DNA from 2 places in the Pseudomonas sp. PDNC002 genome. Region 1 is predicted to be linked to the other one. Evidence: riboswitches for the same ligand, from Rfam matches in the RefSeq annotation. Region 1 holds a riboswitch; the other holds the start of a gene.
The links. A riboswitch is a leader RNA that binds a small molecule or an ion and turns the genes downstream of it on or off. The one in region 1 is predicted to bind manganese.

Region 1 (15,644 bases):
GATCAATGCGCTGATCACCGCGGCCCTGGAAAGTCTGCCCAGCAGCGGGGCGCCCGTCTTGTTCGTGGCCGACATCGCCGCGCGTGACGCGCTGGTGCCTGGTCTGGAGCAGGCGGTATTCGTGCTGGTGCAGGACGCCACCGGCGACCCGACGGTATCGGTCGGCGCCGCGCTGTATGCCTGGAACCCGGCGACCACGTCCTGGCTGAAGGTGGCCGAGTACGAGTCGATGGACGTCCAGCTGACCTGGGCGGCCATCCAGGGCAAGCCCTCCAGCTCGCCGGCGCAGATCGACACAGCGGTGAGCCAGTCCCACACCCACAGCAACAAGGCGACGCTAGACCTGCTCGGCGCCGGCGCAGACGGGCTGACCTACAACGGCCAGCCGGTAAGCAGCAGCTGGGCAACGAATAACTGGTGACCTCATGGCGAAGGTACTGCAGCACAAGGTGGTTTCCGCGCTGCCCTCGCCACTGGAGGCGAACAGCATCTACTTCGTCCGCGTGGGGACTGGCTTCGACATCTACGTCACGAACAGCAGCGGGACGATCGTCGCCTATCCCATCAATCGGGAGCCACTGATTGAGGCTGGCACTTCCGCGCAGTTCTGGCGCGGCGACAAGGCGTGGACCGACTTCGCCTCCACGGTTCGCTCGTCCACGCTCGCCGGACTGAGCTCGGTAACCACAACGGCTATCCTGGCAACCGACACTGTCTTGCAGGGAATGGGCAAGGCTCAGGGACAGATCAACACGATCAATACCGCCCTGAGCGGGAAGGCCAGCGCCGGGGTCAACACTGACATCTCCTCGCTGAACGGCATCACCGGGGCCATCACCATGGCGGCCGGTGCCCGCATCCTGGGCGACTACTCGAATTCGACCATTGCCAACCGCGTGGCCTTCCAGAACAGCATTGCCAACAACCCGACATCGCTGAGCATCACCCCAAACGGAACGAGCAACGGCGCGAACATCAACGCCTTCTTCTCGTCGGATATGAACAACAGCTACTACTGCGGGTACGGAGTCGACGGCATAGCGTCGAACACTGTTGGCACCGGCGCGCAGCGGATGTTCACGTTCGTCTTCAATGGCGTCGAGCGAGGGCGGGTCGACACCTCCGGCAACTGGCTTTTCTCTGGGACCAACATCGACCCGGTCGGCGCCGGCGTACCTGGGTGCAAGATCGCGGGCCAGGGCCAGCTCAATGTGTTCACCGCTTCGGGGACCGTCGCGAACGTCGGGACCAAGGTGACGTCCGGCGCGCTGCTGGCGTTCTACTACAACCCCGCCGGGACGCTTTCGGGCGTAGGCAGCATCACCACCAACGGTACCCAGACCGCTTACAACGTCAGCTCCGATGGCCGCCTGAAGGACAAGGTGGTGGACGCCGATGCCGGCGCTGCCTGGGATCGCCTGGACGGCTACCGAATCCGTAGCTTCGTATTCAAGGCGGCGCCGGACAAGGTGGTGCCGTTCGGCGGCATCGCTGGCGAGCTGCAGGAGAACAACCCGGATATGGTCACGGGGGAGGTGGGCGGCGTCGAAGAGCTGGGCACGCTCTATGAGCGCCGCCCAGTCGGCAGCCTGTACGACGAGGACCACGACCTGGTCGCCGCCGGCATCGAGGAGCCCGACGAATACGCCGGCGACTGGATCTTCACCGGCACCGCCGAGTTCGTTGTGGCTGTGGATATCCCGACTCCCACCGATGAGCTGCCCGGCGCGCGCTGGGAGAAGACCAGCGAGCGGATGATCATCCAGGGCGTCGACTGGTCGAAGGCCGTCCCCGAACTGATCCTCAACCAGCAGACCGCTAAGGCGAAGATCATCGCCTTGGAAGTGCGTGCTGCCGAGCAGGATGCGCGAATCGCGGACCTGGAGACGCGGCTTCAGCAGTTGCTCAACCGCCTATCGGCCTGACCATCTCCGCCATCACCACGCCCGCATCAGCGGGTTTTTTCGTCTCTGGAGCCTCTATGAATCTGCGAGATATCCGCCGCTCGGCGATCGAGCCGGCGTTGTTGCTGCTGCCCGCGAAAATGGAAAGCCCGCAGGCGATTGTCATGCTGCTGGCGATCACACGCCAGGAAGACCCGGAGCAACGCCGCCGGCAGTGGCCGACTGGTCCGGCGCGCTCGCTCTGGCAGGCAGAGCAGGGCGGCGGGATGATCACCGGCCTGCTGACCTACCGCATCCAGAGTGTGCGAGACCTGGCCGCCGGCCTGTGCGTAGGGCGTGGCGTGCCGCCGGCCGCTCCAGATGTGTGGGAGGCCATCGAGCACGATGACATCCTCGCGGCCGGTCTGGCGCGCCTGCTGCTGTATACCGATCCATTCCGTCTGCCGGAACTGGGTAAGGAATCGGCGGCCTGGGATCTCTACCTCCGGACTTGGCGCCCCGGTGCCTACGACAAGGGGACCCCTGCCAAGCGTGCAGAGCTGCGGAAGAAGTGGGCGGTGAACTACGCCGCGGCGCTGGAGGCAGTCCAGTGACTGGTGGGTGGAAGGCTGCAGCGCTGGCGCTCGCCGCTGCCCTGATGATCGGCCTGGGCGCAGCCGGCGGGGCATGGCTCAGTTCTGAGCGATACGCCCCACAGCTCAAGGACCAGGGCGACAAGCTGACGTCCTGTGCCATAGCACGGGACAACATGCTGGCGCTGGTGCAGGAGCAGGGCGTCAAGCTCGGCGAGTTGGCCAACCAGGCAGAGCAGCGGCAGGCGAAGGCGGCCCAGGCTGTGGCCGATGCCCAGCACCAGGCCGGCCAGCACTACGCCGCCGCCCAGCGGCTGCAGCAGGAGCGCAACGAGGGTGATCAGTGCGCCGTGACTGAGGCGGTCATCGACAAGGAGTTGGGGATATGAAGTGGCTTCTGGTGTTGGTGGTTGCGCTGGCGGGATGCGCCGGTCAGGTCGAGCCTGAGCCGCGCACGGTGCGCGTGGAGGTGCCGGTAGCTGTGCCGTGCCGGACACCGACGGTTGAGGTGGCAACCTGGGCGACGGCTTCACTGCAGAAGGGCGACAGCCTGCAGACCAAGGTGCGAGCCTTGCTGGCCGAGTTAGAGCAGCGGAAGGGCTATGAGGTGCAACTGGTCGCGGCAGCTCAGGCCTGTCAGTAGGGTATGATCCCGGCCTCGATCAACTGGAGGTCGGTATGCTTAGAATCCGTAGAGACGGCTCTACCCGGTTACACCTGGAACGCCTTGTGACCAAGCAAGGGCAGTACGGGATATGGGACTTCCACGTCGCAGCGAATTCGGAGATGTTCGCCGGCTTTCAGGCTGGTCGGCATGCTGCGATTGTTCCGGCTGAGCCGAAGGAAGGGCAGGAGGTGGAAGCCTTCGCGCTGCTGAGCCCCAGCTCCCCACAGGAAGAGTGGAAGCCGATCGGGAAGGGCGTAGCCCACTATCTGCCAGGCTAGACCGGCTCGATCAGTCGCGCGCCTTGGTTACGGGTATTCCCGACATCCGTCGAAATGCGGTAGGCCTCGAAATCGTGCCGCGCCAAGGCGATGGTGTCGTAGGCCAGTTCAAGCGAGGTTTCCGGCGACAACCAGGTCTTCCACTGCTCGGGAGCCAGGATCACCGGCATCCGGTGGTGGATGGCTGATACCAGGCCCTCGGCCTCTTTGGTCAGCAGTGCGCATGAGGTGATTGGCTCACCCTCCGGCGGTGACCAGGTCGACCAGATCCCGGCGATCGCCAGCACGTCGCCGTCGATAGCGTGGTGGTAGTAGGGCTGGTGCGTGTCTTTGCCGGCCTTATTTTTCGCCGGCTCCTTCTCGTTCCACTCATACCAGCCCGCCGCCGGCATCAGACACCGCTTGTGCCGGATCGCATCCCGCCACATCGGCTTCGTCGCTGCTTCCTCGCTCCGCGCGTTGAAAGTCAGCGCCGGCAGCTTGTCCTTCTTCCACCAGAACGGGATCAGCCCCCAGCGGGCCGCAACCACTTCCTGTTCTCCCGCCTCGCTCAGGAGCACCATGGGCACCTGGCTGGTCGGCGCGACGTTGTACGCGCGATCAATCCAGCGCCCAGAGTTCCCCCGGCCAATATGCCAGTACCGCTCCATGGCGGCCTCCTCTGGCGTCACGTATCTCCCGCACATTCCCAGACCCTCAAGCCGCAACCCGAATGAAGCGTAGCCCGACGCGCTGGGTACATTCGTCCAAATTGACAGTGTGTCCTGAAGCTAGAGCTGGAGTCGAAATGCTACGAGTGAGGTTGATCGTTGCGCTGGCGGGGAGCCAGTAGGCTATAGCTTTTTGGGCTTTTGCCTGCGAGCTTTAGGTGCTGCAGGTGCTGCAGGTGCTGCAGGTGCTGCAGGTGCTGCCACTGTCGCTGCGGCCGCGGCAGGCTTCGGCGCCCTCTTGGGTGTTCTGGCCTTCAGTTTGGCTGCCTCGACCTTCAGGACATGGGGGTGAAGCAGGTTCTCCACAATGTCCATCACCAAGCTAAGGTCTTTCGCGCTTGGCGTGTGCCCGCGGTGAGCGGCAGCGTTTCCAGCATCTAGCGCAGCCTCCAAGGTGTCCTTGGTATTTTTCGCCAGGTAGCCATCCAACACCAGCCTATCTAAGCGTTGAGCAAATGTACCGTGGTCGCCAACTGTTTCGGCTAGATACAGGTCGATGAGAGTTCTAGCCCCCATCACTGCTAGCCGCCTACTATCAGATGCCAGTGCTCCATAGATTTCGTGGATCAGTGCGGCCCAGTCGTCAGGAAGCATCCGGTACCAATCAGGCTTTCGGCGTGAAACCCTTGGTGGGTAGTAGTCGAAGTCGGAATCATCCAGGGGAATGTCGGAGTGCCAGTATTCAACTCTCAGTTGGATGCTGGAGCACCCGCAGCATTCGAGCATGCGGTGGTTTTCGGTCCACTCCGAGTAATGCCCCCACTCATCAATGTGGTCATGGCACGTCATCGCCGCCTTCAGCTCCTTGTGCTTGGTCACGCCCTGGCACTTGTTGCATCGAGAGAAGATCGGTGGCTTTGGCATAGCGCTCACTCCGTTGACGCTGTCATTAAGCTGGCATTACCCAGCCAAAACAGCCCATTCAGGCACAAAAAAGGCACTTAGCGTTAAGCATAAGTGCCTGATTTGTATAGCTTGTTTGGTGGAGCCGGGGGGATTTGAACCCCCGTCCGCCAGTTCTCCGCTGTCGGTTCTACATGCTTAGCCATCTCTATTAGGTTAACTCCTCGCGGCCCGAGTGGCAGGGCGCTTGGAGCGAGCTGTATGAGTTTTAGCCGTTACGTCTACAGCGAACTTGGCGGCGATCCTGTTCTATATGACAGACCTAATCTTCGGGTTTACAGGCATCCCCTAGGGTCTGCTAGCGGCACTTAGGCTGCTAGGGCGTAGTTGTCGTCGTTGGCAACTATAAAGTTGTGGCAGCTGATTTACGAGAACTGTCACCTACTCGGCATGCCCCTAGAGTTTTGTTACCGGCGTCGAATCCTAATCGGCCCCAAAACCTTTCAAGGTCGGGACTGATTCTACGGGAAAGCCGCCCCGATAGCCACCGGGGCGGTGTAAAGGCTTGTCAGGCCAGGAATTTCAGCACGGCTTCGGCCACGGCCTCGGACGATGCCGGGTTCTGCCCGGTGATCAGGCCGCGGTCGACTTCGACGTGGCTCTGCCAGTCCGGGCCTTTGCTGTAGCGGGCGCCGTTGGCCTTGAGCATGTCCTGGACGAGGAAGGGCACCACGTCGGTGAGGCCGACGGCTTCCTCTTCGCTGTTGGAGAAGCCCGTGACGTGCCGGCCCTGCACCAGCGGTTTGCCGTCCAGTCCGTGCGGATGACGAAACACGGCCGGCGCGTGGCAGACGGCGGAGACGGGCTTGCCGCTGGAATGGAAGGACTCGATCAGCGCGACGGAGGTGCGGTCTTCGGCCAGGTCCCAGAGCGGGCCATGGCCGCCAGGGTAGAAGACGGCGTCGAAATCCTCGGCCTTCACCTCGCTGAGCTTCACGGTATTGGCCAATGCGGCCTGGGCCTCGCTGTCCTGGCGGAAGCGATGGGTGGCGGGCGTCTGCGCATCGTCCTCGTCGCTCTTGGGATCGAGCGGCGGCTGGCCACCCTTGGGTGAGGCCAGGGTCAGGGTGGCGCCGGCATCCTTGAACACGTAGTAGGGCGCGGCGAACTCCTCGAGCCAGAATCCGGTTTTTTTTGCCGGTGCTACCGAGCTGGTCGTGGGAGGTCAGGACTACCAGGATTTTCATGCTCACTCCTTCGGCGTATCGCTAGTCGTGCGGCTACCGCCGAAACGGCAGCCCGAACTGGTCAGTGTAGGCAATACGGCGCCAGCGTCAGCGTGACAGGGTGATACCCAGATAGGCGGCGTACAGCGCGCCGTTGAGCAGCAGCACCCAGATGGGCAGGCCGCCGCCCCGTTGGGCGTTGATCCGCAGCCAGAGCGCCGCGCCGAGGGTGATCAGCACGCCGGTGAGCACTTCTATACGCGGCTGCCAGGGCGTGAGCAGGATGCCGATGGCGGGCAGCAGCGTGCCCTGGAACACCATGGCGCCGCTGATGTTGCCGAAGGCCAGGGTGTCCTTGCCGCGGCGCACCCAGAGGATGCTGTTGATCTTTTCCGGCAGCTCCGTGGCGATGGGGATGATCAGCAGCGACAGCAGCAGTGCGGAGATGCCCAGCAGGTTCGAGAGGCCTTCCACGCCGTGGATGAAGCCCTTGGCGCCCAGCACCAGCAGGCCCAGGCCCAGCAGCAACTGCAGTAGGATGGTGGCGAGGTTGGTCGGCAGGCCGATGCGCGAGAGGTACATGTGGTGGTCGGCCTCGGTGCCGTGGCCATCGTCCACCAGGCTCCGGGAGGCGCGCAGGGTCAGGGTGATGTAGGCGATGTAGGTCAGCACCAGCAGCACGCTGAGGACGATGCGAACAGAGCGCAATTCAGCGGGCACGAACATCGCGAGGGTGGCGAAGCTGAAGGCGATCAGGAAGAAGTTCAGGTCGCGCTTCAGTCCCGTGCGCTCGGGGCGGACTCGTCCGAACAGGCCGCGGGCGCGCCAGGCAAAGCAGGCCATCAGGCAGGTGGACAGGGTGGAGAGCATCAACGGCGCGCCGAGGATGGCGCCGACGCCGACTTCCTCGTTGAGGCTGATGTTGCTGGTGCCGGCGAACAGGGCCAGCAGCGGGATCAGGGTCTCCGGCAGCGCGGTGCCGACGGCGGCGAACAGCGAGCCGGTGACGCCTTCGGAAATCCCCAAGCGTTCGCCGAAGTGTTCCAGCGCATTGGTGAAGAGTTCGGCGGCGATCAGGATCACCAACAGCATGCCGAGCAGTTCGAGGATGAAGGTCAGCATGCGCGCGGCTCCAGACAGGTGGAGCGAAGAATGGGGTGGTGCATCACGGTGAAGCTCCCGGCCGGTGTAGTACCCATGACCACGCATCTCCCCGGCCGTTGCGGAGATCACGTGGTCAAAGGTCTTGCCAGGCTAGTCTGCTGACGACGCCATGGCCTGCGGGCCAAGTGTGTTGACGTCGTCCCCGCTCGTCCGAGCGGTCGGCTACTCCCCAATGACGCCGCGCATTCTAGCGGATCGGCGACGTAGCTCAACCCATGCCTTACCAGGTATCGATCAGCGGACGTTTTTTCCCTTGGCGCGGAGCCGGTCGCGGAGTCGACGCCAGGCCGCGCAGCAGCCAGCGCCGGGTATCGGCCGGGTCGATGACGTCGTCGATTTCCAGGTAGCTCGCCATGTTCAGACCCTTGCCATTGCGGTAGGCGGCGGCGACCAGTTTGTCGAACAGCGCCTGGCGCTCCTGCGCATCCTCCACGGCGGCCAGTTCCTTCGCGTAGCCGAGGCGGATTGCGCCTTCCAGGCCCATGGCGCCGAATTCGCCGCTGGGCCAGGCGACGGTGAACAGCGCCGCGTGGAAGCTGCCCGCTGCCATCGCTTGCGCGCCCAGGCCGTAACCCTTGCGCAGCACGACGGTGAAGAACGGGACGGTGAGGCTGGCGGCGGTGACGAACATGCGCGAGACATGGCGCACGGTGCCGGTCTTTTCCGCTTCCGGGCCGACCATGAAGCCAGGGGTGTCGCACAGCGAGATGATCGGCAGGTCGAAGGCGTCGCACAGCTGCATGAAGCGCGCGGCCTTGTCGCCGGCCTCGGCATCGATGGCGCCGCCCAGGTGCATGGGGTTGTTGGCGATCAGGCCGAAGGGTTTGCCTTCGATACGCACCAGCGCGGTGACCATGCCGGCGGCGAAGCCGCGGCGCAGTTCCAGTACCGAGTCGCTGTCCGCCAGTTGCTCGATGACCTGGCGGATGTCGTACACGCGCAGGCGATTCTCCGGCACCGCGTGGCGCAGCAGGCGCTGGTCGGCGCATTGCCAGTCGGCGGTGTCGCCCTGGAAGTAGGCGAGGTACTGGCGGGCGATGCGGGTGGCTTCGGCTTCGTCTTGCACCAGCACGTCGATCACGCCGTTGGCGCTCTGTACGTCGCTGGGGCCGACCTCCTCGGGGGCGAACTTGCCCAGGCCGCCGCCTTCGATCATCGCCGGGCCGGCCATGCCCAGGCTGGTATCGCGGGTGGCGATGATCACGTCGCAGCAGCCGAGCAGCGCGGCGTTGCCGGCGAAGCAGCGGCCGGAGACCACTCCCACCAGCGGCACCAGGCCGGAGAGCCGCGCCAGGCCGACGAAGCTCATGTTGTCCAGGCCGGCCACGCCGACGAAATCGGTATCGCCCGGCCGTCCGCCGCCACCTTCGGCGTAGAGCACCAGCGGGATTCGCCATTGCTCGGCGAGGTGCAGCATGCGGTCGGTTTTCTTGTGGTTCATCACGCCCTGGGTGCCGGCGAACACCGTGTAGTCGTAGGCCAGGACCAGGCAGCGTGCTTTCTCGTCGCCGAACTGCGCGGCGTTGATACTGCCCAGGCCGCTGACCAGGCCGTCGGCCGGGCTGCTGGCGATCAGTTCCTCGACGCTGCGACGACGACGCTGCGCCGCGATGGCCAGCGCGCCGTATTCGATGAAGCTACCGTCATCCAGCAGGTCGGCGAGGTTCTCACGGGTGGTGCGCTTGCCGATCTTGTGGCGCTTGGCGACGGCGCCCGGACGGCGCTCGTCGAGGCCAATGGCGTGGCGTTCGAGGACTTCGGCGAGGTCGGCGCGGATGGCGTCCAGGTCGATGGCGGCCTCGCTCTGGCTGTCCTGCGCCTGGATGTCCGCCGGTTCGACGAACAGCAGCGCGTCGCCTTCGCCGAGGCTGTCGCCGGGGGTAGCGGCCAGGCTGTGGACGATGCCGCTGGCGCTGGCTTTCACCTCGAATTCCATCTTCATGGCCTCAACCACCGCGATGGTCTGGCCCTGGGCGACGGCATTTCCCGTCGCGACATTCAAGCTGACCAGTACGCCCGCGCTGGGCGTTGCCAGCGGGACGCAGCCGGCGGGCGCTTCGCTGATGCGCTGGGCTTGTGGCCCGGCGCCGGCATGGCTGAAGAAACGGTGCGGGTGCGCGTGGTCCTGAGCGCCCAACAGCGCCGGCAGGTGCTCTTCGATGTAGCGCGTGGTGACCTGGTTGTCCGCCACCGCCGGCTGGCGCAGCAGGTTGAGCAACAGCGGGATATTGCTTGCAACGCCTTCCAGACGGAACTCGCAGAGGGCGCGGTAGGCGCGCTGTACCAGCTGTGGATAACCGCCCGTGCCGTGGACGATCAGCTTCGCCAGCAGCGAGTCGTAGCCGGCGCTGTTGCGGTAGCCGGCGTAGCCGTAGCCGTCCACGCGCAGGCCGGGGCCGCTGGGTGGTTCGTAGGCGCTGAGGGTGCCGCAGGCCAGGTGCGGCGTGCCGTCGCTGGCGAGGCTTTCCAGGTTGATCCGCAGTTGCAGGGCGTTGCCGCGCGGGGCGGGAATTTCGGCCTGGGTGAGGTTCAGGTCGGCCAGAGTGGCGCCAGCGGCGATGCGCAGTTGTGCCTGGACCAGATCAATGCCGGTCACCGCTTCGGTGACGGTGTGCTCCACCTGCAGGCGTGGGTTGGCCTCCATGAACACGAAGTCGCCACTGTCCTCGTCCAGCAGGAACTCGAAGGTGCCCAGGCCACGATAATTCACCGCTTCGGCCAGGCGCACGGCGGCGGCAAGGATGGCGCCGCGCAGACGCGGATGCAGGTTGGGGCTGGGGGCGATTTCCAGCAGCTTCTGGTTGCGCCGCTGCAGGGTGCAGTCGCGCTCCCAGAGATGGCTGACGACGCGGCCGTCGCCGATCACCTGCACTTCGATATGCCGGGCGCGCTGGATCAGGCGCTCGACGTAGAGGCGATCATCACCAAAAGCCGCGCGGGCTTCAGCCTGGCAGCGGGCGTAGGCGTCGGGGATTTCCTCGACGCTGCGCACCGCGCGCATGCCACGTCCGCCGCCACCGGCCAGAGCCTTGATCATCATGCCGGCGCCGACGGGCAGCTCGCGGAAGAAGCGCTCGGCATCCTCCTGCGAGGTGGCGCGGTTGCTGCCTGCGGCGAGCGCGACACCGTGCTCGCGGGCCAGGTCGCGGGCGCGGGCCTTGTCGCCGAACACATCGAGAATCTCGGCGGATGGGCCGACGAAGGTCAGCCCGGCGGCTTCGCAGCGGCGGGCGTATTCGGCGTTTTCGGAGAGGAAGCCATAGCCCGGATGCACCGCATCGCAGCCGTGGGCCAGGGCGATGTCGATGATCTGCTGCTGGTCGAGGTAGGCGCTGGCGCCACGTCCTTTCAGAGCCGCAGCCTGGTCGGCCTGGCGCGTATGCAGCGAGGCGGCATCGTCCTCGGCGAAGATCGCCAGGCTGTGGATGCCCAGCTCGGAGGCGGCGCGGGCGATGCGGATGGCGATCTCGCCACGGTTGGCGATGAGCAGGCGGGACACGGGCATGGCGATTCCGGTTGTGATTCTTGTGGTCGGCAATCGCTACATCTTAGGCGCGTGGAATGGCAGGGGAATCAAGTGGGCTGCGGCGAATGCCACAGGCTTCGCAAGCCTTATCGGGGCGGGTGTGTTGCGGCGACCGGCCAGGTGGCCGGCCACCGCGACGGGCATCAGCCGTTGGCTCCACCGTCGCCGCTGTTCTGCTTGAGCAGTTTCAGCGCCTTTTCGGTGTGGGCGATGCACTCCTTGGTGTTGCCGGCGGCTTGGGCCTTGGCGGCCTGTTCCTGCAGGCGCATGGCCTGTTCCTGGGCCTGGGTGTTGTTGGTGGTGGTTTTCACCGCGTCATCGAGCTTCTGGATGTTGTCGCTGCACAGATCGGCGGCAAAGGCCGGCGATGCCAGCAGAGCGGCGGTGATGAGTAGGGCGGCGCGTTTCATGGCAGTACTCCTGTCAAAAATGACCGGTTGTAGCGGACCGTACGAGCGGGCCGTACAGGGTGGACTGCCGTTTTTTTCGTTGCGTTCAGGTTTATTGGGCGACGTTGGTCGGGAGTTCGACGCAGACGCCCAGGCCTGCGCCATCCAGCCCTTCGTGCAGGCTGATGCGGCCTCGGTGGATTTCCACGATGCGTTTGACGATGGGCAGGCCCAGCCCGCTGCCGTTGCTGCTGGCGACGCTGGGGCTGCGATAGAAGCGGGTGAAGATCGCCGCGTGCTCGGCGGGTGCCACGCCGGGGCCGTTGTCGCGGACCCAGAGCAGAAGCTTTTCGGCGCTGCTTTCCAGACTCACGGCCACCCGCCCGCCCTCGGGGGTATAGCGCAGGGCGTTGCCGACCAGGTTGGTGAGCAACAGCCCCAGCCATGCCTCGACGCCGTGCAGGCTGGCGCCTTGGCTGTCGAGGGTCAATTCGATGTGCTTGTCGATGGCTTGCGGAGCCAGGTCGGCGATCGTGTCTTCGGCGAGCAATCCCAGGTCGACCGGCCGGAAGATCTCGTGCAGCTCTTCGGCGTCCAGGCGGGCCAGCAGGAGGATCTGCTCCATCAGTGCGCTGATGCGCTCGACACTGCGGCTGACCTGCGCCAGGCCATGGGCGTGGGCCGCCGGATCGGAGGAGCGCAACGCCACCTGGGCATGGGTGCGCAGGCTGGCCAGCGGTGTGCGGATTTCATGGGCGGCGTCGCTGGTCAGCCGGCGTTCTGCCTCCATCGCGGAATTCAGGCGTTCGAGCAGCAGATTCAATTCGCTGACCAGGCTGTGTACTTCCACCGGGGCGCGATTCAGCGCCAGCGGATGGAGGCTGTGGGCGGTACGCTGATGAACCTGGACGATCAGGCTGCGTAACGGCGCGAGGCCCTGGCGGACGCCGAACCACACCAGCACGGCGAAGAGTGGCAACGCCAGCAGCAGGGGAAACAACGCACTGAACAGCAACAGGCGCAGTGTCTTGGAACGGTAGTGGAGGTCTTCGTAGACCCAGATGCGAACCTGATCGGGGCCGGTGGAAGCGATCTGCAGCACGCGGTAACTGTGGTCATCCTGCTGCAGGTCGGAGAAACCCAGTGGTTGCTGGTCGAGCCCGGCGGGCGAGCTGGGGGTGGTCAGCAGGGGCTTGCCCATGTACCAGATGGAGTAGCCCAGCGTGGCCTCGCGGTGGATCAGCGGCAGTCCTTCGATAGCCTTGCGGCTGCGGGAGAGGATGTCGTCCGGTGCGGTGGGTTCGGGGTCGATGGAGTCAGCGATGTCGACCAGGCTCAGCGCGGCCTGGCCGAAGTCGATCATGTCCTGGTCATAGAGGTGGTTCACCTGCTGCCGGGTGAGGTGGTAGGTGAACAGCCCGGCCACCAGCCAGAGCAGTGACACGCCGCCGATCAGCGTCAGCAGCAGGCGACGGCTGATGGAGCCGGCGCGGCGGGGGGCTCCGTTCAAGACGAGCTGGCGCCTTCGAGGCGGTCGATGCCGTAGCCGATGCCGCGCACGGTGCGAATCAGGCTGTTGCCCAGCTTGCGCCGCAGGTGATGGATGTGGACTTCGATGGCATTGCTTTCCAGGTCGCCATCCCAGCCGTAGAGCGCTTCTACCAGGCGGGCGCGGGAAAGTACCTTGCCGCGCTGTTCCAGCAGCAATCTCAGCAGGGCGTATTCGCGTGGGGCCAGTTCCACTGGCGCGCCGGAGAGGCTGACCTGGTGGGTGGCCGGGTCCAGCACCAGTTCGCCGTGCTGCAACAGCGGCGCGGCGCGTCCGGTGTGCCGGCGCGTAAGGGCGCGTACGCGGGCGAGCAGTTCGTCGAGGTCGAAGGGTTTGGTCAGGTAGTCGTCGGCGCCGGCATCGAGGCCGGCCACGCGGTCGGCTACCTTGTCGCGGGCGGTGAGGATCAGCACCGGCGTCAGGTCGCCGCGCCGGCGCAGGCTGCGCAGCACTTCCAGGCCATCCTTGCGCGGCAGGCCGAGGTCGAGCACCAGCAGGTCGAACTCGTCGGTCTCCAGCGCCTGCTCGGCGGCCACGCCGTCATTCACCCAGTCCACGGTATCGCCTTCCAGGCCCAGGCCGGCGCGGATGCCATCGCCCAGTAGCTGGTCGTCTTCTGCCAACAGGATTCTCATCAGTGTCCCCCTCAGCCGGCTCTGTGCAGCAGGATAGCCGGCGTCACTCGTTTCGGGCAGAGGGTGGCGGCAGCGGATTAAGGTGCAGTTAACGAGTGAGATGCGTTGTAGGGCGAATAACCTGGAACAGGTTATCCGCCGTCGGAGATGGCGGCGGATAACGCTGGGAGCGTTATGCGCCCTACGGTTGGGTATCCGTTGGGCGAGCTCGGGTCACGCGGTCGACCAGATAGACCACGCCGCGATAGTCGATGCCGCCATGGGCGGACAGGCCTATCTCGCAGGTACGGCTGGTGGAGACGCCTTCCTCGCAGTATTGCACCGCATCCTTGAGCGTACGCAGTGAGTGGGCGTTGAGTTCCGGCGTGGTGAAGCCCTTGTCGCCGGCGAAGCCGCAGCAGTGGATGCCTTCGGGGATCACTACTTCGCGGGTGCAGCGCTTGACCAGATCGATCAGCGCCTGGCTTTCGCCCAGGTGCTGGGTGCTACAGGTGACGTGGATGGCCACCGACTTGTCCTGCGGCTGGAAGTCCAGGCGGTCGACCAGATGAGTGCGGATGAACTTCACCGGGTCGTAGATCTTCAACCGGTCGTCCGCCAGGTCCTGTACCAGGCGCAGGGTGCAGGGGCTGGTGTCGCAGTAGATTGGATCGAGCCCGCCACTACTGGCGCGCAGCAGTTCGGCGAGCAGTTCGTCGCGCTTGGCGTCGGCCTGGCTCTTGTAGCCCTTGGAGGCGAACGGCTGGCCGCAGCAGAGGTTGTCGGCGTTGTCCGGGAAAATCACTTGGTAGCCGGCTTTCTCCAGCAGTTGCCGGGTCTTGTCGATCAGCGGCACCTGCTCTTCGTCCGCCGCTGCCGGGCCCATGGCGCGGGACACACAGGCGGTCAGGTAGACCACGCGCGGGCGGCTGTCATCGAGTGTGCGCGGCGGTGCTGCGAGGTGCACCGGTTGCGGCATGGACGGCGTCCACTGCGGCACACGACCCTTGCTGGCTTGGCTGATGGAGGCGCTGAGTCTGGCGAGGCGAGGCGCACCGAGCAGCATGCGCGCACCGTTGGCCGCATGCAGCATGAACTTCGCGCCCTTCATGGCGGTTGAGAAGTGGCGTGCCAGCCAGGTGGCGGTGCCGGCGTGGTGGGCTTCTTCGCCGCGCAGCTTTTTGATCAGCTCGCCGGTGTTGATGTTCACCGGGCAGCGCTGGGCGCACAGGCCGGTGGCGGCGCAGGTGTCGATGCCCTGGTATTGGTAGTCGCGTTCCAGCTCGGTGGTGTCGATGCCGGCGCGGCGCTTGGCCTGGATGTCGCGCCACATGACGATGCGCTGGCGCGGGCTCAGGGTCAGCCCCTTGGACGGGCACACTGGCTCGCAGAAGCCGCATTCGATGCACTTGTCGACGATCTCGTCGGCGGCCGGCAGCGGCTTGAGGTTCTTCAGGTGCAGTTGCGGGTCGTCGGTCAGCACCACGCCGGGATTGAGAATGCCGGTGGGATCGAGCAGGCGCTTCAGCTGCCACATCAGCTGGTAGGCGTCCTGACCCCACTCCAGCTCGACGAAGGGCGCCATGTTGCGCCCGGTGCCGTGCTCGGCCTTGAGCGAGCCGCCGTACTCCACGGCGACCAGGTGCGCGACGTCGTCCATGAAGGCCGAGTAGCGGGCGATCTGCGCAGGCGTCTCAAAGCCCTGGGTGAAGACGAAGTGCAGGTTCCCTTCCAGCGCATGGCCGAACAGGATGGCTTCGTCATAGCCGTGCTTGTCGAACAGCGCGATCAGGCGGTTCACGCCCTCGGCCAGTTGTTCGACGGGGAAGGTGACGTCCTCGATGATCACCGTGGTGCCGGTCTCGCGCACCGCGCCGACGGCCGGGAAGGTGTCCTTGCGAATGCGCCAGAGCTGGTTGTAGACCACCGGGTCTTCGCTGAAGTCGACCTGCTTCTCCACCGGGTAATCGGCGATGGACGCGCTGATCTGGGCGAGCTGTTCGTGCAGCAGCGATTGGGTCGCCGCGCGGGATTCAATGAGCAGCGCGCAGGCGCCTTCGGAGAGACTCTTCACCCATACCGGCATGCCCTGCATGTTCTCCACCGAGCGCAGGCTGCGGCGGTCCAGCAGTTCCACGGCGGAGACCGGCTGCTGCTTGAGCACGGTCACGGCCTTGCAGCAGGTTTCCACGTCGGGGAAGA
Region 2 (15,644 bases), 260 kb from region 1:
AGGCGTGAAGCTCAAAGGGGATCGTCGTCGCGGGCCGGTCCGGTCTCCGTGCGGAGGGGGCGGCTGCATCCTTGCCAAGTTCTGCGCAACGAACGTACAAAGCGCGACGGCCAGTGACCGAGGCGAGTGGCGACTCTCTTTGAGGGGTGGCAGAGGCGAGACACGGTGTGTCGGCATCGTGCGGGGCCCGACCAGGAGGCGTCCTTATAATCGGGGGGCGATTATAACGGCGAATCGAAAAAAAAGCCCTGCACCTTAGACTTTTTTCCTAGGGCATACCCCTTGATTTACGATTTGTGCCTCGACCCGGTGCGTCTCGCCCCGAAGCGGGTCAAGGCGGCCTAATGACGCGCTGGACGCGGAACCCTGAGAACGGGTTCCGCGTCCAATGGCCAAGCGCTATCTGACCGCGCCGACCGCCGGTATACTGCCGGCCATCGCTTACCCCATGGAGAGATGAGCATGCTGCCTCGCCTGTTGCTCGGCTTTATCGCTGCCGCCAGCCTGACCTTGACCGGCTGCGCCCTCAGCCCGCAACAACTCAACCCGACCCCGGAATTCAAGGGGCCGGTCGCCGCGGTTGGCCAGGGCCAGCCGGTGGTGGTGAAAGTCGTCGACGGTCGCCCGAGCACCGCGCTGGGCACCCGTGGCGGCCTCTACTCGGAAACCAGCCAGTTGACCGTGCGCAGCGAAGACGTGATTCCCAAGCTGCAGTTGCAGGCCGAGACCGCCGTGCGCCTGCTGGGCTTCACGCCGTCGGCCAACGCCTACAACGCGCCGCAACTGACCCTGACCCTGGCCGAGCTGAAGTACCAGTCGCCCAAGGAAGGCATGTACGTCACCGAGGCCGACATCGGCGCCACCTTCCGCGCCGACGTGCAGAGCGGCACGCGCCGCTACAGCGGCCGTTACGGCGCCTCGACCAACCAGCGCTTCGGCATGGCGCCCAACCAGGCGACCAACACCAAGCTGGTGAGCGATGTGCTCAGCGACGCGCTGACTCGCGTGTTCAAGGACCCGACCATCGGCCAGACGCTGAACCAGCGCTGATCGATGCGGACATGAAAAAGCCCGGCCTGAGCCGGGCTTTTTCTTGGGTGGCTGATCGGTCGATCAGGCAGCCTGGTGATAGGGGTCGACCTCGACCGAGCGCAAACGCTCGTCGGTTTCCGGGAGATCCAGGTGTTCGTGGCCGCAAGCCTGGGTGTAGACCAGCCAGTGGTCATCCTGGACGTTGAACGAGAGTTCGGTGACGACGGCTTCGATTTCTTCCAGGTGTTCGATCAGGTACGCGCTTTCGTGGGGGACGATTTCGAGCATGGCGAATCTCCTTGGCGGAAAACTTCGATTGGCAGAATTCGTTAAAGCCAACAACGTGCCAGGGCGCGGGAGAGGTCTTAGACCATTTCTCGATAACTTTTACGCTCGTCGTAAATAAGCGTTACGCGCTGGCTGCGAAGCGGGGCCAGCGGATAAAATGCGCGTTCATTGTTTCTCATCCATGACGGGCGATGCCCGTTCGTCCAGACTGACCCCGCTTTGCTTCGAAGTCGATGGCGTGCAGTTCTGAAGCGGAGGTTGTGATGTCGCTGCAGGCGTTCTGGAACCTGTTCCAGGCCCATCCCGGTCGTATCGTGAACGACCTGGCCCTGTTCTTTGCCCTGGCCGGAGGCTGGCTGCTGCTGGCGACTCGTCGCCGCGAACGTCTGGCACTGGCGCGCCTGGCTGCCGAAAGCGAGGTGGAACCGATCCCGCTGGACAGCGTCGAGCCGACCGCACGGATGAACCGCTTCTTCTACCGTTTCGGCTTCGCCTGCATGATGTTGGCGCTGACGGTGAGCTGGTACAGCACGCAGCTCGGCCAGTAATGGATGAAACGAAAAAGGCGCCCGAGGGCGCCTTTTTTCATGCCTGCTGTTTCAGCCGGTACTGATTCAACACCGGGTTGGCGTACTGCAGGATCAGGTGGCCGCGCTGCTCGGCGGGGCACTCCGCGAGGCGACGCTCCCATTCGGTGCGCGCGCGCTGCAGTTCCTCGCCCTTGAACAGGCTGTCGGCGCTGGGCACCTGCAAGGCCGCATCACGCAGCTCGGACGCCTCGTAGGCGAGGTAATGCACCGGGAACAGCCGGTAGTTGCCGAGGATCTGCCGGTCCAGCTCGGCGGCGAGCTGCTTGGCGTCGGCGAATTCCCCGGTGATCTCCTCACCGAAGTTGATGTGCACGCGGCCCTTGTAGCCGGTGATGCCCTGCACGATGCTGCGGTCGTCCTCACCCGGCGTTTTCCTGTACTCGCCGGTGGTGGCGCGGGTGAACAGCTCGCGAGCCTTGGCGGCATCGCAGGGGTCGTACTCGTAGCTGATCGACACCGGGATCAGATGCAGCTGGCGGACCACCTCGGCGAACGGCTCGTCCTTGCGGCTCATGTGGAACATCTTGAGGATCGCCGAATCGGTGCGGTCGTCACCGTCCTTGGCGCGGCCCTCGGCCTGGGCGATCCAGATCGACTGGACGTCTTGGCAGATCGAGTGATTGATGTAGGCCGAGAGGTTCTGGTACGCCGCCAGCTTCTCGCGCCGGCCGCTGATGGAGCGGTGCACGATGAAGCTCTTGTTCAGGCGCATCAGGTCGCTGACGAAGGGCTTCTGCAGCAGGTTGTCGCCGATGGCGATGCGCGGGGTCGGCAGCTTGGCGTGGTAGATCGCGTAGTTGCAGAAAGCCGGGTCCATCACGATGTCGCGGTGGTTGGCGATGAACAGGTAGGCGCGGCCGGACTTCAGGCGCTCGACACCGGAGTAGGTGACACCGTCGGTGGCGTGCTCGATGGTGCGGTCGACGTAGGGCTCGAACTTGTCCTGCAGCGCGACGACGCTGCGGATGCCGGTGACTTCGCGGGCCAGCCGATGGGCTATAAGAGGTCTGAGCAGCCAGCCGAACGGACCGGACAGACGCGGGAAACGGTAACGCGCCAGCGCGCCGAGAAAGGCGTCATCGCTCAGCAGGCGTTGCAGGACGGCCGGGACTTCGGCGTCGTTGTACGGTCGGATGGCTTCGAACTCGCCCATCATGCTCTCTATGTATTTGTGGAGGCCGGGCCGCGAAGTAGAGGGCCCGGAAGGGTATGCCGCTGGCCGATTGGCCGAACGGGCACCCAAAAAGACCGCGCGATTATAAACGGAAGTCACGGGGGAACCAGCGATGCTCGAAAGTCAGGATTATTCCTGCCCGTATTGTGGCGAGCCGGCCGAGGCTGTGCTCGATCTCTCCGGCGGCGACCAGAGCTACTATGAAGACTGTCCGGTCTGTTGCCGGCCAATCCTGTTCCAGCTCCATACCGACGGTGTGGAGTGGACCCTGGAAGTCCAGCGCGAGGACGACTGATGCAGCGAATCTATTCTCCCGCCGACCTGATCGAAGCCGAATTGCTGGGTGGCATGCTGATCAACGAGGGCATTTCGTCGCACCTGGGCGGACGCCACCTGGTGGGCGGCATCGGCGAGCTGCCGGGGCTGGGACTGTTGCACCTGTGGGTCGAGGACGATCATGCCGAACGCGCGCGGGAGCTGATCGCCGCGTACAATGCCGCACAACCCCTGCCCGGGCCCGTCGACGACCATGAAGGCGGCCCAGGCGTCCTGCTTTGCTGATTCGTTTTCAAGGGTCCCGATGACCAGCCGCTACGCCCTGTTTCGCTGGAATCGCGAGCTTGCCGATAACGCCGGCTTCCCGTCCGACCTGCAACCGCAGTGGAATCTCGCCCCCGGCGCCCGCGTGCTGATGCTGCGCGAGGAGAACGGCGCGCGCCACGCCGAACTGGCTCGCTGGGGGCTGACACCGTCCTGGTTGAAAGACCTGTCACGCACGCCGGCCCATGCGCGCACCGAGACCGTGGCCGAGCAGCCGATGTTCCGCGATGCGTTCGCCCTGCGCCGCTGCCTGTTGCCGGCCAACGGCTTCTACGAATGGCGCGGGCTGCGCAAGCGGCCGCACTGGGTGTCCGGTGGCGGATTGATCTGCTTTGCGGGGCTCTGGGAGGCTTATCCGGTGGAAGGCCACACTTACTACAGTGTGGCGATGCTGACCCAGGAGGCGGGCGGAATGCGTCGTCCGCTGATCCTCGACGTGGCCGAGCAGGCGCAATGGCTGTCGAGCGAGACCGACACGGCGCGTCTGATGGAGCTGCTGCAACTGCCGCAGGCGAAGTTGCGCATGCAGGCGTTGGCGAACTTCGTCAATGACCCTACCTGCAACGGGCCGGAGTGTTTGACGCCGGCCTGAAGGTTCGTGCCTGGGGTTGCCCTCACCCTAACCCTGGCTACGCGCCCCGATCCTGAGGGAGAGGGGACTGTCAGGTGCAGGATGAAACCTTTATGTCAGCCGGCACGAACGGCCCCCTCTCCCTGAGGGAGAGGGCTGGGGTGAGGGGGAAAGCTTCGCAGCGGGGCACGGTTCACGAGCAAGCTCGCTCTTGCAGCGGCAGGGAGCGAGCGCACCCTGCCGCTATGCCTCACACCTTGAACTGATTCACCAGCCTGCGCTGCTGCTCGGCCAGCTTGGTCAGCTCGGCGCTGGCCTGGGAGGCTTCGTCCGCGCCGCCGGCCACCTGGTTGGCGACCATGCCGATGTTGCTGACGTTGCGGTTGATGTCCTCGGCCACCGCGCTCTGTTCCTCGGCGGCGCTGGCGATCTGGGTGTTCATGTCGTTGATCACCGATACCGCCTGGGTGATCGACTCCAGCGCCTGGGCCGCTTCGCCGGCGTGGCGCACGCTGTCCTCGGTCTTGTCCTGGCTCTGCTGCATCACCTGCACCACTTCGCGGGTGCCGCTCTGCAGCTGCTGGATCATCGACTGGATTTCCTCGGTGGCCTGCTGGGTCTTCTGCGCCAGGTTGCGCACTTCGTCGGCGACCACCGCGAAGCCGCGGCCCTGTTCGCCAGCGCGGGCGGCCTCGATGGCGGCGTTGAGCGCCAGCAGGTTGGTCTGCTCGGCGATGCCGCGGATGGCCACCAGGATCGCGTTGATGTTCTCGCTGTCGCGGGCCAGCGACTGCACCACGCCCACCGCGCGGCCGATCTCGCTGGCCAGCGCCTGGATCGCCGTCGAGCTGCTCTCGACGATGCGCTTGCCGTGGTGCGCGGCCTGGTCGGCGTGGTTGGCCGCTTCCGCCGCGTGGGTGGCGTTGCGCGCGACGTCCTGGGCAGTGGCGGTCATCTCGTGGACGGCGGTGGCCACCAGCTCGATCTCCGCCAGTTGCTTCTGCACGCCCTGGTTGGTGCGGATGGCGATATCGGCGGTGTGCTCGGAAGAGTCGCTGACGTGCTGCACCGAGGTCACCACCTGGCCGATCATGCCCTGCAGCTTGACCAGGAAGGTATTGAAGCCTTTGGCGATGGAGCCCAGTTCGTCGGCGCGGTCGCTGGTCAGGCGGCGGGTCAGGTCGCCTTCGCCCTGGGCGATGTCGTCGAGCATGCCGACCAGTTGGCGCAGCGGGCGGGCGATGCCGTGGCCGACCAGCCAGATCACGGCGAGGCCAATGGCGGCGATCAGCAGGCCGACCAGGGTCATGCCCAGGGTGTCGCTGTCGCGCTGGGATTTCAGGTCGCTCTGCAGCTGGTTCAGGTCACCCAGCACGGCTTCCTGCGGCAATTGCAGCATCAGGGTCCAGCGCGCGCCGGAGTCGGCGATGGTGAAGGGCAGGAACAGTTCGATGTGGCCGTGCTCCTTGTCCACCGAGGTCAGCGGCTGGTCGAGGGTGAGCTTGCCCAGGTTGGCCACTTCGTTGGCGTCCAGCACGCTGCTGGCGGATTCGCCCAGCTTGGCCGGGTCCTTGGTGTAGGCGACCAGGCGGCCGTTGGTGGAGATCAGCGCCATCTCGCCAGCCCCGTCGTACAGCTGGCTGTCGGCGGTCTTGAGCAGGTCCTGGATGAAGTCCAGCGACAGGTCCACGCCAACGGTGCCCTTGAACTGGCCCTTGACCATGATCGGCGCGTTGAACGAGGACATCAGCACCATCTTGCCGCCCATCTCGTAGGGCGCCGGATCGATGATGCAGGGTTTGTGCTTCTCTTTCGGGCACAGGTAATACTCGCCCTCGCGTACGCCGGTGGGCTGCATCTTCTGGCTTTCCAGGGTGTCACCCATGGCTTCCACGGTGAGGCTGCCATCCTTGCGATACCACCAGGGCATGAAGCGGCCGCTGGCGTCGTAGCCCGGCAGTCCGGCGTACTGGCTGTCGTTGCCGGCGAAGGCGTTGGGTTCCCAGCCGGCGAAGGCGTCGAGCAACTTGGGATTGAGCTCGACGGTCTGGCGCAGCAGGTTGGACATGCCGGCGCGGCCGATGCCCAGCAGCGGCTGGCCGTTGGCATCGGTCTCATCCATCAGGGCGTTGGTGTTGGCCAGGTCGCGGGCAACGGTGAGCGGGTATTCCAGCTCGCGCTGGATCTGGCTGACCTGCCCGCGCGCCAGGGCGACAAGGCGCTCATTGATCACCTGTTCGAGCAGCGCCTGGGTGCGCTCCTGCACCAGTGCCTGCGTCCGCGAGCCGGCGAACAGTGCGTACAGCACCAGCGCGGCGACCACCGCCAGAACGCTGGCACCCGCCAGCGCGACCACGGAAAACTGGATCGACTTGAATTTCATACGGGTACCCGGAATCTGCCAGAGCCTGCGTGTCTCTCTGTATCGGCAGGCCCCATGGATTTCCTTAGGCGTCCGTTGTAAAGGGTTGTAACGCGCCTGTTTGCCGCTTGTCGCAGGATTGTCGGCACTGGCTCGGCGGACTAGCATGTGATGGCTTTATGAAATCATGGCGACCCCGAAGGCTCGGCGACGACCGGCAACCGCCGCTGCGCAAGCGTTCGCCGCGGCGCCTTCGGCACGGCTGGTGCGTTTCGTAAGTCCCTGCTGCATCGGCGGTTTTCGCGGTGGTTGCCGGGCACCGGGGGTGGGCCTACCATGCGCGCTGTCCTTGGGAGATTGCATTGTTTCAGGAGAGCATCATGCCCAGCGTTTTTCGTGTAGCAGGCCTCGCCGCAGCCCTGCTGCTGACCGCTTGCCAGCAAGTGAACACCACCAGTGGCGGTGTCGTTGGCGTCGAGCGCAAGCAGACCATGTTCAGCATGCTGTCCAGCGCGCAGGTCGACCAAATGTACGCGCAGTCCTACCAGCAGACCCTCAGTGAAGCGTCCCAGGCCGGCAAGCTGGACGCCACCAGTGCCGACGCCAAGCGCGTGAAGGCCATCGCTGACCGGCTGATTCCGCAGACCGGCGCCTTCCGCCCGGATGCGCCGTCCTGGAAGTGGGAAGTCAACGTCATCAAGAGCGACGAGCTCAACGCCAACTGCGGCCCCGGCGGCAAGATCATCGTCTACACCGGCCTGATCGATAAGCTGAAACTGACCGACGACGAACTTGCCGCGGTGATGGGTCACGAGATTGCCCACGCCCTGCGCGAGCACGGCCGCGAGGCTATGTCCCGCGCCTATGCCGAACAGGTCGGCCTGGGCCTGGGCGGCCAGTTGCTCGGCCTCGGCCAGACCAGCGTCGACCTGGCGCATCAGGTGGTGGAATACAGCCTGACGCTGCCCAACAGCCGGCAGAACGAGAACGAAGCCGACCTGATCGGTCTGGAATTGGCCGCACGCGCCGGCTATAACCCCAACGCTGCGCTGACGCTGTGGCAGAAGATGGGACAGGCCGGAGGCGATGCGCCGCCGGAAATCCTCAGCACCCACCCGGCGGACAGCACGCGGATGGCCAACCTGCAGGCCGCCATCCCGAAGGTCATGCCACTGTACGAGCAATCCAAGACCCGCTGATTTCGGTTCGTGATCCTCTTGATCGGCCAGGGGCGGCGTAAGGTTGCGCCGCCCGACCCAATGAACAGGGAGCAACCGTGAAAATCGCAGTACTCGGAGCCACCGGGCTCCTGGGCCATCATGCCGCCCGTGCGATCAAGGCGGCGGGCCACCAGTTGGTGCTGATCCATCGACCCTCGTCGCAGATCCAGCGCCTCGCCTACCTGGAGCCTGAGTGCCGGGTAGCCGAACTCTTCGATCACCAGGGCATGGCCCGCGCGCTGAGCGGGCTGGACGGGGTGATCTTCAGCGCCGGTTACTACCCGGTGCGGCCGCGCCGCTGGCAGGAGGAAGTCGCCAGCGCACTGGACCTGACCAATCATTTCTACGCCGCCTGCCTGCAGGCGAAGGTGCCGCGGATCCTTTACGTTGGCTCGGCGTTCGCCATGCCTTCGCATCCGCAGGGGCTGCCGGGGCACGAAGGGCTGTTCTACGAGGGCCTGCCCACCGGCAAGAGCGCCTACGTGATGTGCAAATGGGCGCTGGACGAACAGGCCCGCGAGCAGGCCCGTGGTGGCCTGCCGGTGGTCATCGGGATTCCCGGCATGGTGCTGGGCGAGCTGGACATCGGCCCGACCACCGGGCGCCTGATCACCGCCATCGGCCGCGATGAGATGCTGCATTACGTGCCGGGCCGGCGGAACGTCATCGATGCTTCCGAGGCCGGGCGCGGACTGCTCAAGGCACTGGAGGGCGGCCGGGTAGGGGAGCGCTACCTGCTCACCGGACACAACATCGAGATGGGCGAACTGACCGCCACCATCGCGCGGCTGCTGGGCAAGCCAGCGCCAACGCCCATGCCGCTGCACCGTGCCCGCGCGCTGGCGACCCTGGGCCGCTGGCGCTACCGCCTGACCGGCAAGATGCCGCTGCTGGACGACACCGCCATCGAGGTCATGGCCGGCGGGCAGTTCCTCGACGGGCGCAAGGCGCGCGAGGAGTTGGGCTTCGAATCCCATGTGCCGCTGGAGGACACACTGGAGCGGGCCATTTCCTGGTTCCACGCCAACGATTACCTGTAGCCGTATCGCGTGGGCTTGTCCTCGTAGGGGCAACTGTCTTCTTCTGGGAAATCCATACCAGTTCATCCCCCTCACCCCAGCCCTCTCCCTCAGGGAGAGGGCAGTCCGAGCCGACTGACGCAAAGGTTTCATCCTGCACCAAACGGTCCCCTCTCCCTGTGGGAGAGGGCCGACCCAAGCACAGAAGCATCTAGTAGGAGCGGACCTTGTCCGCGAAATCCGTCCGATTACGCCGTCTGCTTCCGGCGACCCCTCGATACTCGACTTTGTCCGGTTGGTCGGTTTGGTTGCGGCGCCACTGACGGGATCGGCTTGGTGGCCGGACTTCGCGGACAAGGTCCGCTCCTACAAATGGCGGCTGGAAAAAAGCCCGGCGGATGCCGGGCTTTTTCTGGGTCAGGGCAGTGCCTTCTCGGCAAACGGCCGGTTGGGCAATCCCATCTGCGCGCGGAAGCTTTCCATGTCGAACAGCGTGCACAATTCCTGCAACTGGTCCTGGCTGTTGAATATCCAGAAGCCCATGGCCGAGATGCTGACAATACGGTCGCTGGCCGGATAGCCCAGCACCGGGCGAACGATGCAGCCCATCAGGGTGCTCCAGGTGAAGACCTTGTTGCCCTCGCGGATGCACTCCTCCACGGCCACTTCCAGGTCCTCCATGCCACTGCGAATCTCCTCCACCAGCGCCCGGTAGCCGGCGTTGTCCAGCGGCTGGGCGGTGAAGGCGCTCTTGTAGATGAAGTCCGGGCTGTGCAGTTGCTCGACCAACGCCAGGTGTCCCTTGTTCCAGGCGAGGTCGATGTGATGGCGGGCGATCTTCTTCAGGTCCTTTTCCGGCATGACGACTTCCTTGGTCGTGGGAGGCGGAAGCGCCACTGTGTATCGATGGCGATACACAGGCATTGGCCGGCGCGCCAGCCTCCCAGCGAAAAGCAGTCGGTCAGAGCACGCCGCCCAGTTTCAGCGCGTGCCACACGGCGGCCAGGCCGAGGATGGCGAAGGCGGCGGCGGCCAGGCGACGGATCAAGTTGAGCGGCAGGCGCTCGGCAGCGAAGTTGCCCGCCAGCACCACCGGCACGTTGGCAATCAGCATGCCCAGCGTGGTGCCGATGACCACCAGCCAGAAGTGCGGGTACTGGGCGGCCAGCATGACTGTGGCGACCTGGGTCTTGTCACCCATCTCGGCGAGGAAGAAGGCGATCAGGGTGGTGAGGAAGGGGCCGAACTTCTTCAGCGAACCTTCTTCGTCGTCATCCAGCTTGTCCGGAATCAGCGTCCAGCCAGCAACGGCCAGGAAGGACACGGCCAGCACCCAGCTCAGCGTGGCTTCGGAGAAGAACGAGGCGACCCAGCTGCCGACGGCACCGGCGGCGAAGTGGTTGGCCAGGGTGGCGGCGATGATCCCGGCGATGATCGGCCAGGGTTTGCGGAAACGCGCGGCGAGGACGAGCGCGAGCAGTTGCGTCTTGTCGCCGATTTCCGCGAGGGCAACGATCAGGGTTGGGACGAAGAGGGATTCCATCAGGCGTTCCTAAAGGGGGCGGGTCGACTAATCACCATGACACGCGCCACCTGCCCGCCCCGGGTCAGGTTGCTCGTGTCATAGGTCTTGTCAAACCCGGGCCTGAACGCTGCAGGCCTGGATCGTACGCGCCATGGTCTGCGGACCAAGTGTGTTGACGCGTACCGGGCGAGCTGGGAGCTCGCGGGAGACTACTCCCCTAGGACGGGGCGCATTCTGCCCAAGTCGTAGGACTTGGGCAAGCCTGCGCGTCGGATCATTCGCGGGTGGGGCGAATGTCCATCTCCTCGTAGCGGATGAAGCGGGTCTTGTTCTTGAAGCGGTAGCCCAGCCAGATCGCGAGGAACAGCGGGATGGTGATGTAGGTGGCGATCAGCCCGGCCCAGTCCACGTGTTCGCCGACGAAGGCCTGGTAGTTCTGCCCCAGGGTGATGATCAGGCAGAGGGTGAAGGCGAACAGCGGGCCAAAGGGGAACCACTTGGCGCGGTAGGGCAGGTCGTTGAGGTTGCCGCCCTGCAGGACGAAGCCCTTGCGGAAGCGGTAGTGCGACACGGCGATGCCCAGCCAGACGATGAAGCCGCACATCCCCGAGGCGTTGAGCAGCCAGGTGTAGACGGTCTTGTCGCCGATGAAGCTGGTGAGGAAGCACAGCGCGCCGATCAGCGTGGTGGCGTACAGGGCGTAGCGCGGTACGCCGCTCTCGGACACCTGGCTGAACAGGCGTGGCGCCTTGCCCTGGGTGGCCATGGTGTAGAGCATCCGGGTCGAGGCGTACATGCCGGAGTTACCGGCCGAGAGGATCGCCGAGAGGATCACCGCGTTCATCACGCCGGCCGCGGCGGCGAGGCCCGCGCGCTCGAACAGCAGGGTGAAGGGCGAGGTGCTGATGTCGCTGCTGTCGGTCTTGAGCAGGTTCGGATCGGTGTAGGGGATCAGCATGCCGATGACGAAGATCGACAGGATGTAGAACATCAGGATTCGCCAGAACACCTGGCGGATGGCGATGGGAATGGACTTCTGCGGGTTCTCCGATTCGCCCGCGGCGACGCCGATCAGCTCGGTGCCCTGGAACGAGAAGCCGGCGATCATCGCCACCCCGATCATCGCCTGCAGGCCGCCGACGAAGGGCGCGTCACCGGTGGTGAAGTTGCTGAAGCCGGGGCTGTCGATGCCGTGCATGATGCCGATGATGCTGGCCAGGCCGATGCCGATGAAGATCACCACGGCCACCACCTTGATCAGCGCGAACCAGAATTCGCTCTCGCCGAAGCCCTTCACCGAGAAGAAGTTGAGCATGAACATGATGCCGAGGAAGCCGGCACTCCAGTACATGCCCGAGACTTCCGGGAACCAGAATTTCATCACCAGTTGCGCTGCCACCAACTCGGCGGCAATGGTCACCGCCCAGTTGTACCAGTAGTTCCAGCCCATGGCGAAACCGAAGCCATCGTCTATGAAACGGCTGCCATAAGTGCAGAACGAGCCGGAATCGGGAATATAGGCCGCCAGCTCGCCGAGGCTGGTCATCAGGAAGAACACCATCAGCCCGATCAGCGCGTAGGCCAGCAGCGCACCGCCGGGGCCGGCGGTGGCGATGGTGCTGCCGGAGGCGACGAACAACCCGGTGCCGATGGAGCCGCCGATGGCGATCATGTTCAGGTGGCGTGGCTTGAGGGAGCGCTTCAGATGATGCGGTTTCTCCTTCGGCCCCATGGCGAATGTCAGTTCGACGTCATCTTTGATTCTGCGATTCACGGGTGTCCTCGATATTTCAGGGCGAGCGGCGATGCGCCGATCCGGGCAGGCTCGGTGGAGTGTAGTGCGAGCCTGGGATCAGCGCCGGGCGCTGTAGATACGGAAGCCGTCGGCCTCGGCCAGGGTGCGGCAGGGGCCCAGGTGCTGCTCGATCAGCGGCGGGTATTTCAGGAAGCTGTTGGCCACCAGGCGCAGTTCGCCGCCGCTCACCAAATGGCGAGCCGACTGGCGCAGCAGGTGTTCGGTGGCGGCGTAGCTGGTGTGCACGCCCTGGTGGAAGGGCGGGTTGCTGACGATGGCGTTGAGATCGTTCGGCGCGGCGTCGATGCCGTCACCGGCGATCACCTCACCTTCCAGTCCGTTGGCGACCAGTGTCAGGCGGCTGCTTTCGACCGCGAAAGCGTCGACGTCCAGCAGGGTCAGCTGGCTCTGTGGATAACGTCGTTTGAGCGTGGCTCCGAGTACGCCGGCGCCACAGCCGAAGTCCAGCAGATGGCCGGCCGGCAGCTTGTCCAGGTGTTCGAGTAGCAGGGCGCTGCCACGATCCAGGCGGCCATGGCTGAACACGCCGGGCAGGGTGATGACCTGCAGCGGGCCGTCGGCCAGCGGCAGTTCATAGCGCTGCGCGAGCGCGTGCAGGTCGGGAGCGGCCGGGGCGCCTTCGATGTGTGTATGCCAGAGCTGGCAATGGCGGGCGCTGTCCAGCTTGCTGGCGCGGCCGAATTCGCCGAGCTGCTTGCTGGCGCGCTCGACGCCGGCGCGTTTCTCACCGACCAGGTACAGCTCGCCATCCGGCACGCAACTCGCCAGCGCGGCCAGCAGGTAGTCGGTCAGTTCGCGGGACTTGGGCAGGAACAGCACGGCGGCTTCGAACGTGCCCGCGGGCGGCGTGGCGCCGAAGTGGCAGCGGCCGGCATATCGAGCTTCGAGCTGTTTGACGTCTCCGGCGTGCCAGCTCCAGCCCTGGGCCTGCGGCAGGTCGCCGAGCAGGGCGTCGGCGGGCAGGCCGGCGAGCAGGACGCGGCCCTGGAAGCGCTCGATCTGGCGCAACAGCACTTCACTGGTGGGGGCGTTGGACATGCGGCCTCCTCGAAAAAAGGGCGCGAGTTTAGCAGGGCTGCCGCGGCCGAGCCTAGGCGAGCCGCACCTCGGCGTTCTTCCAGAAGTCGTCGCCACGCAGTTCCAGCATGCCCGCCGCGACTTGTTCGCGCAGGCGCCAGGCGGCCAGCAGGTCGCTGACGAACAGGCCGTCGACGTAGGCCATGGTTGGACCGATCAGCGACTGCACCGGGCGCCAGGACTCGCTGGCGCTGTCCAGCAGGATGCGGTCGATGTGCGCGTAACCGGTGGCACTCAGTTGGCCGTCCAGCCACAGGCGCAGTTCGGCATTCTCGGCCAGTGCGTGCTGCCAGTCCGCGCCCAGGCGCTGGCGCTCGGCGGCGTTCAGTTCGTGGCTGCCAGCCAGCGCGTCGGCCAGCTCAATGGGTTTGAGCATGGCGATGGCGTGGCGGTCCTCGCTGCGGCACTGGCCACTCCCGGCGCCGACGCTGCGCAGGGTGACATTGGCCGGCAGCAGCGCGCAGACGCGGCGCAGTAAAAGTTGCTCGCTGGCGCTGTCGCCGTGCCAGAGAGTGACGGAGCTGACGTCGGGGCTGCGCAGCCAGTTCGCGTCGGTGACCAACTCGATGGCGATTTCTCGCTCACGCAGGGCGTCGCCGCCCAGCTCATGCCAGAACGCGGCGCGTTGCAGGCAGGGCGGCGAGTCCACGTCGGCGAGTGGGCCGACGGCCAGGTCGTCCGGCATCACGCGGATCTTTTTCTCGACCAGCACGCCGGCCTCCACCGCTCGGCGCAGGGCATCGGCGGCACCGTCGCCGCAGACCAGATGCAGGCTCATGGCGCCACCACCCGGCGCGGCTCGCCGGCAAAGAAGCCGGCGGCGTTTTCGCTCAACTGGTCGACGATGCGCTGCCGGGCCTCACGGCTGCCCCAGGCGCTGTGCGGGGTGAGGATGAAGCGCGGGATGTCGCCGGCCAGCAGTGGGTTGCCGTCCTTCGGCGGCTCGACGCTGAGCACGTCGAATGCCGCGCCACCGAGATGGCCACGGCGCAGGGTATCGGCCAGCGCCTGTTCGTCGACCAGGCCACCACGGGCGGTGTTGATCAGGAAGGCGTGGGGTTTCATCAGGTCCAGCTCGCGCTGCCCGATGAGGTTGCGCGTGGCATCGGTCAGCGGGCAGTGCAGGGTCAGGGCATCTACCTGCGGCAACAGGTCGTCCAGGGGCAGGCGATCAGCCCGTGGCGGTCGGCCGGGCAGGGCGCCGAGCAGCACGCGCATGCCGAAGGCTTCGGCCAGCCTCGCCACCGCGCCGCCCAGCTCGCCGTGGCCGAGCAGGCCGAGGGTCTTGCCCTCCAGTTCGACGATGGGGAAGTCCAGCAGGCAGAACTGCGGCGCCTGCTGCCAGCGCCCGGCGCGGATCGCCGCCTGGTAGTCGGGCAGGCGGGTGGCCAGGGCGAGCAGCAGCATCAGGGTGTGCTGGGCCACCGACGGGGTGCCATAGCCCTGGCAGTTGCTCACGGTCACCCCGTGTCGGCGCGCGGCGTCGAGGTCGACGTTGTTGGTACCGGTGGCGGCCACCAGGATCAGCTTGAGGCTCGGACATTGCTCGAACACCTCGGCGCCGATACGCACCTTGTTGCTGATCGCCACCTGAGCGCCCGCGAGGCGTTCGGCCACCTGCTGCGTATCGCTGCGCCCATGCAGGACCAGTTCGCCGAACGGTGCGCGCAGCGGTGCAAGATCGAGGTCACCGAGGTCGAGGGAGGCATGGTCGAGAAAGACGGCGCGCGGGCTGTTCATGGGCAGCTGTACCTTTTGCGGCAAAACGGACTGACGTAAGGTGACCAGCCTAACCAATTTTCCAAGGGTGTGCGGAGGCGCGATGTACTGGGCGGAATTTCTCACGGTGGCACTCATTCATCTGCTGGCGGTGGCCAGCCCCGGCCCGGACTTCGCCGTGGTGGTGCGCGAGAGCGTGGCCCACGGCCGCCGCGCCGGCACCTGGACGGCGCTGGGCGTAGGCAGCGCGATCTTCCTCCACGTCACCTATTCGCTGCTGGGCATCGGCCTGATCGTGTCGCAGTCCATCGTGCTGTTCAACGCGCTGAAATGGCTGGCCGCGGCCTATCTGCTGTACATCGGCATCAAGGCCCTGCGGGCGCGGCCGGCTGATCCGTCCGCCGCCGAGAACGTCGCCGCGCCGGTTGCCCGCACGGCGCGGGGCGCCTATGTCGCCGGCTTCGTCACCAATGGCCTGAACCCGAAGGCGACGCTGTTCTTCCTCTCGCTCTTCACCGTGGTGATCAACCCGCACACGCCGTTGCTGGTGCAGTCTGGCTATGGCGTTTACCTGGCATGCGCCACGGCGGCGTGGTTTTGCCTGGTGGCGCTGCTGTTCAGCCAGCAGCGCGTGCGCGCCGGTTTCGCCCG

Region 2: it holds a riboswitch for manganese, as region 1 does, so the genes downstream of both, JVX91_RS28200 (TMEM165/GDT1 family protein) here and JVX91_RS00455 (sodium:calcium antiporter) in region 1, are expected to answer to the same signal.

The regions. Positions count from the first base shown of each region.
Region 1 covers NZ_CP070356.1:93,678-109,321, reverse strand. The annotation lists gene JVX91_RS00500 (hypothetical protein) at 1-421, shown strand, start outside; gene JVX91_RS00495 (hypothetical protein) at 426-1,925, shown strand; gene JVX91_RS00490 (hypothetical protein) at 1,982-2,497, shown strand; gene JVX91_RS00485 (hypothetical protein) at 2,494-2,865, shown strand; gene JVX91_RS00480 (hypothetical protein) at 2,862-3,119, shown strand; gene JVX91_RS00475 (SOS response-associated peptidase) at 3,418-4,107, opposite strand; gene JVX91_RS00470 (DUF4145 domain-containing protein) at 4,255-4,950, opposite strand; RNA gene ssrA (transfer-messenger RNA) at 5,112-5,469, opposite strand; partial or broken gene JVX91_RS00460 (type 1 glutamine amidotransferase domain-containing protein) at 5,543-6,221, opposite strand; gene JVX91_RS00455 (sodium:calcium antiporter) at 6,309-7,322, opposite strand; yybP-ykoY riboswitch at 7,380-7,547, opposite strand; gene JVX91_RS00450 (carboxyl transferase domain-containing protein) at 7,585-10,869, opposite strand; gene JVX91_RS00445 (hypothetical protein) at 11,034-11,300, opposite strand; gene JVX91_RS00440 (ATP-binding protein) at 11,392-12,789, opposite strand; gene JVX91_RS00435 (response regulator) at 12,786-13,463, opposite strand; gene JVX91_RS00430 (FAD-binding and (Fe-S)-binding domain-containing protein) at 13,645-15,644, opposite strand, start outside.
Region 2 covers NZ_CP070356.1:6,226,079-6,241,722, reverse strand. The annotation lists gene JVX91_RS28255 (YajG family lipoprotein) at 463-1,050, shown strand; gene JVX91_RS28250 (hypothetical protein) at 1,114-1,320, opposite strand; gene JVX91_RS28245 (hypothetical protein) at 1,584-1,868, shown strand; gene JVX91_RS28240 (1-acyl-sn-glycerol-3-phosphate acyltransferase) at 1,906-3,066, opposite strand; gene JVX91_RS28235 (CPXCG motif-containing cysteine-rich protein) at 3,197-3,379, shown strand; gene JVX91_RS28230 (DUF2007 domain-containing protein) at 3,379-3,645, shown strand; gene JVX91_RS28225 (SOS response-associated peptidase) at 3,665-4,276, shown strand; gene JVX91_RS28220 (methyl-accepting chemotaxis protein) at 4,506-6,638, opposite strand; gene JVX91_RS28215 (M48 family metallopeptidase) at 6,998-7,816, shown strand; gene JVX91_RS28210 (NAD-dependent epimerase/dehydratase family protein) at 7,894-8,877, shown strand; gene JVX91_RS28205 (ketosteroid isomerase-related protein) at 9,274-9,717, opposite strand; gene JVX91_RS28200 (TMEM165/GDT1 family protein) at 9,818-10,399, opposite strand; yybP-ykoY riboswitch at 10,405-10,611, opposite strand; gene JVX91_RS28195 (amino acid permease) at 10,656-12,113, opposite strand; gene JVX91_RS28190 (class I SAM-dependent methyltransferase) at 12,234-13,235, opposite strand; gene JVX91_RS28185 (DUF1835 domain-containing protein) at 13,288-14,052, opposite strand; gene JVX91_RS28180 (2-hydroxyacid dehydrogenase) at 14,049-15,014, opposite strand; gene JVX91_RS28175 (LysE family transporter) at 15,097-15,644, shown strand, end outside.